Regions from separate parts of the Litorilinea aerophila genome, predicted to be linked through region 2. Evidence: riboswitches for the same ligand, from Rfam matches in the RefSeq annotation. Region 2 holds a riboswitch; the other holds the start of a gene.

Region 1 (2,293 bases), on a different contig from region 2:
GTAACCACCGGCCCGCGGCTGCAGGGCCCCATGCAGCCGGTGGAAACCACCTGGACCTCCGCGTTCAACTCCCGGCGGGCGATCTCATCCTGCAGCGCGTCGGCCACAGCGGTGCCGCCGGAGGACAGACAGGGTGTGCTGGCACAACAGAGCAGCCGGCAGCGGAAACCCTGCTGTCGCTCCTGCTCCCGTTGGGCCATGTTCTCCAGGTCGGCTCGATTCATGGTTTGCACCCTCCCTTCAGTGGGCCATTAGCCGGCCATGGGTTCCGGCTGAGAAGTGTCCAGCAGGGCCTTGAGCCGGCTGAGGGTGGTCTCCGGCGTCTCCCGGCCCAGGACTTCGCCATCCACCACAATCACCGGCGCCAGTCCACAGCTGCCCAGACAACGGGCGGTGGCGACGCTGAGTTTGCCGTCGGGCGTGGTCTGGCCTGGCTCCACCCCAAATTCCGCCTGCAGCGAGGCGACGATCTCGGCCGCCCGCTTGACGTAACAGGCCGTCCCCATGCAGACAATGCAGGTGTGCTCCCCCTGGGGTTTCAGGGAAAAGAAATGGTAAAAGGTGGCCACGCCGTAGACCCAACTCAGGGGCAGCTTGAGCTGGCGGGCCACATAGATCAGGAGATCCTCCTCCAGGAAGCCGAAAGCCTCCTGGGCAGTGTGCAACACCTCGATCAGGGCATCCTGTTGATACTGGAAGCGCTTCAACGTCCGGTCGATCAACTTGAAGCGGGGGTCGCCGCTGGGATGCTCCCCGCCATCGTCCCGGCGGGGTGAACGTTTGGCAGTCGGTCTGGCAGCCATACGCGTCCTTTCCAAAGCTGGAATCCACGGATGCACCGGCCCGGCGCCGGGGAGGCATGCTCCCGGCATGTTTACTGTACCGGAGAATGGGTCACCTGGCGTCAGGCAACTGGGGAGACCTGACCCTGCCCGGCTGGCCGGTCTTGCCCCTGGCCAGTTGACCAGGGGGCGGCCCCGTGCCCGCCCGATTTCTTCAGACCCAGGCGGATGAAGGGACCGCGACGGCTATGCTGGCCAGCATGTAGGGACGAAAAATTTTTCGCCCCGATTGACCCCAGACAGGTGAAAGGGGCACCCATTCCCGCAGGGGCGGGCATCTGGCATTCCGCTCCACTCCATGGCATAATAGAAAACCAGACAACCGAATATCCACAGGCTGATACGGCGCAGCGAGAGAGGGCCTGCTCTGCCAGGACGCCGAAGGTGCAAGCCGACGTGGCAGCCACACCACGCCGGTGACACTCTCAGGCAAAAGGATCGTTGCGCATAAGCCACTCTGGAAAGCCTCCTGTCCCCTGGGCAGGAGCACCGACGGGGCAATTCTCACCTATTCACTCGGGCATTCACTCGGGCAATTCATCAGGTGAGGACAATCTCTCAGGTCGACGACAGAGCAGACGGGCATCCTTTTGGAGTGCCCGTTTTTTGTTCCCCGTTTTGTGACACAGGAGGGAGTAGAATCATGACCCTGTCCAACGTGCTGGATGCCATTTTCGACCCATCCCCCCCAGACCCAACCACCGATCCCCAGGCCCGGCAGGCGCTCTTGCAACCCCAGGACACCTTCCCACGCCGCCACCTGGGCCCCACCCCGGCCGCCGTGGCCGAGATGCTGGCCACCATCGGCGTCTCCTCCCTGGATGAGCTCATCGACCAGGCCGTGCCGGCCAACATCCGCCTGCAGCGCCCCCTGGATCTGCCGCCCCCCCGCACCGAAAGCCAGGTCCTGGCCGACCTGCGGGAGCTGGCCGCGCAAAACCAGATCTTCCGCTCGTTCATCGGCATGGGCTACTACGACTGCATCACCCCGCCGGTGATCCAGCGCAACATCCTGGAAAATCCGGGCTGGTACACCCACTACACCCCGTACCAGCCTGAAATCGCCCAGGGCCGCCTGGAGGCGCTCCTCAACTTCCAGACCATGGTCTGTGACCTCACCGGCCTGGAAATCGCCAACGCCTCCCTGCTGGACGAAGGGACCGCGGCCGCCGAAGCCATGACCATGTGCAAGCGGGCCCAACGTCGCTCCACCGCCAACACCTTCTTCGTCTCCGAAAAATGCCACCCCCAGACCATCGCCGTGGTCCAGACCCGGGCCGAACCCTTCGGCTTCCAGGTGGTGGTGGGCGATCCCGCAAGCTACGACTTCAGCCAGCCCACCTTCGGCGCCTTGCTCCAATATCCGGACACTGAAGGCAACATCGAAGACTACGCGAACTTTGTGGAGCGGGCCCACCAGGCCGGCGCGCTGGTGGTGGTGGCCACCGACC
Region 2 (2,293 bases):
CTTCCAAGGTTTCTTCCTTTCCTCCCCCCTGAGTCCACTGCAGAAACCACGGACTTCACCACTTTCTTTACACTTGGGTTCAGCCACAGATTCCATAGAAAACACGGATTACACAGATCGAGCTGGATAAAAATCTGTGTTCATCTGTGGGCTCTGTGATCGAATTCAATCTGCAAAGGTGGTGACAGATTTCGCCAGATTTCTCGCTGGGAGTCCTCTGCGCCTGCTGCGTTTCTGCGGTAAAAGAACGCCTTTTGCAGGGGAATCAAAAAAGAAAAACACCGACAACCAAGATGCAACCACCAGATACGACCAATGTGAGGGAATGGAACCGGGCCTGAAGCCAGAACCTGACCGGCAGACAGGAACCCACGTGGGGAAGATGTAGGAGGGCAGTCAGTTGGTTCCTGCCAGGACACCGTTGAAGACGGTGTCAGGGAGCCACAAGTCAGCACCCCCTCCAGGATTCGAACCTGGGACCCACAGATTAGAAGTCTGTTGCTCTATCCACTGAGCTAAGGGGGCAGGACGACACCTTTCAGCGCGATTGTAGCCAACATCCCGGCGAAAGTCAAAAAACAGCCGTTTTACCCTGGACACCGCCCCTGCCCACAGCGACCTGACCTTGCCAACATCTGCCGCTCCGGGTATACTGGCCCTGCAAAACCAGGATCGACAGCCGTTTGAAGAACACGAGAGAGCGCCTCCCAAAAGCCACCGGCCTGGGAGGCCGCCGAAGGTGCAAGCGCCATTCGCCACCCGAGGGATGGCGTGACTCTCTCAGGCAAAAGGATCGTGTTCGGACGGAACTCTGGAGAGAGCTCGCTGCAGGCGAGTCGCCGACGGGGATGAAACTCTCAGGCGCCAGGACAGAGTGGACACCGGGTAACTTCCTGGTATCCACTCTTTTTGATTGGCGCCTGGATGAAACAGCGCCTGTCTGGCCTGGACAGGGCCACCCACAGAAAGGACGACGGCATGCAACGAACCCGCCTCTACGCAACCCACGTGGCCATGGGCGCCCGCATGGTGGACTTCGCGGGCTGGGAACTGCCGGTTCAATACCCTTCCGGCCCCACAGCCGAACACCACGCAGTCCGCAACGCAGCCGGCCTCTTCGACATCGACCACATGGGCCAGTTCGAGCTGCGGGGACCCGACGCCGAAGCCTTCCTCCAGCTGGTCCAGGTCTACGATGTAGCCGCCATGCAGCCCTACGACGCCCATTACAGCCTGCTCACCTATGCCGACGGCACCATCGTGGACGACATCTTCCTCTACCGCCTCCCGGAACGCTGGCTGGTGGTGGTCAACGCGGCCAACCGGGCCAAAGACCTGGCCTGGCTCCAGGCCCACCTGAACGGCTTCCAGGTCACCCTGGACGACATTTCGGACACCACCTACATGCTGGCCCTGCAGGGGCCCAAAGCCGAAGCCATCCTTCAACGGTTGACCCCCGCGGACCTGGCCTCCATGCCCGCACGCACGGCCCGGGAAACCACCCTGGACGGCGTCCCGGTGCTCTTGGGGCGCACCGGCTACACGGGCGAAGACGGCTTCGAGATCTACGCACCCGACGCCCAGGCAGAACACCTCTGGCAGCGCATCCTGGAAGCCGGTGCCGACGATGGCCTCCTGGCCTGCGGCCTGGCCGCCCGGGACAGCCTCCGCTTCGAGGCCTGCCTCCCCCTCTACGGCCATGAAATCGACGCCGCCACCAATCCCCTGGAAGCCCGGCTGGGCTGGGTCATCGACTGGGGCCACGACTTCATCGGCCGGGAGGCCCTGCTGAAAGTCCGGCTGGAAGAGCCCCAGCGGCTGCTGATCGGCTTCGAAATGCTAGACCGGGCCGTCCCCCGCCAGGGATACCCCATCGCGGTGGATGGGGAGGTGGTGGGCCACGTGACCACCGGCATGAAAAGCCCAACCCTGGACAAATTCCTGGGGCTGGGGTACGTGCCCCGACAGCACAGCAAACTTGGCACCGAGCTGGAGATCCTGGTGCGGGGCACCCCTCGCCGGGCCCGGGTGGTCAGGCGCCCCTTCTACAAGCCCCGCTACAAGGGGTAAACGACGCCGCAAAGAAACGCCCCGCCAGGGCGGCACCGAACCCAACGCTTTCAGGTCACAATCCATTGCATGCACCATGACAGGAGACGAAACCATGGCGGACTACCAACTGGACAGCAACGCCAAGTACGCTCGGACCCACGAATGGGTTCGCATCGAAGATGGGCTCGCGGTGGTGGGCATCAGCGACGCAGCCCAGGACATGCTCAGCGACGTGGTCTAT

What was found. A riboswitch is a leader RNA that binds a small molecule or an ion and turns the genes downstream of it on or off. The one in region 2 is predicted to bind glycine.
Region 1: another riboswitch for glycine. It lies ahead of gcvP (aminomethyl-transferring glycine dehydrogenase); the one in region 2 lies ahead of gcvT (glycine cleavage system aminomethyltransferase GcvT).

What each region holds. Positions count from the first base shown of each region.
Region 1 is NZ_VIGC02000023.1:57,437-59,729, reverse strand. Features, by position in the region: gene FKZ61_RS16555 (NuoF family protein) at 1-224, opposite strand, end outside; gene hoxE (bidirectional hydrogenase complex protein HoxE) at 252-803, opposite strand; glycine riboswitch at 1,184-1,293, shown strand; gene gcvP (aminomethyl-transferring glycine dehydrogenase) at 1,486-2,293, shown strand, end outside.
Region 2 is NZ_VIGC02000012.1:73,194-75,486, forward strand. Features, by position in the region: gene FKZ61_RS11030 (carbohydrate ABC transporter permease) at 1-7, opposite strand, end outside; tRNA gene FKZ61_RS11035 (tRNA-Arg) at 453-525, opposite strand; glycine riboswitch at 684-806, shown strand; glycine riboswitch at 809-876, shown strand; gene gcvT (glycine cleavage system aminomethyltransferase GcvT) at 979-2,070, shown strand; gene gcvH (glycine cleavage system protein GcvH) at 2,165-2,293, shown strand, end outside.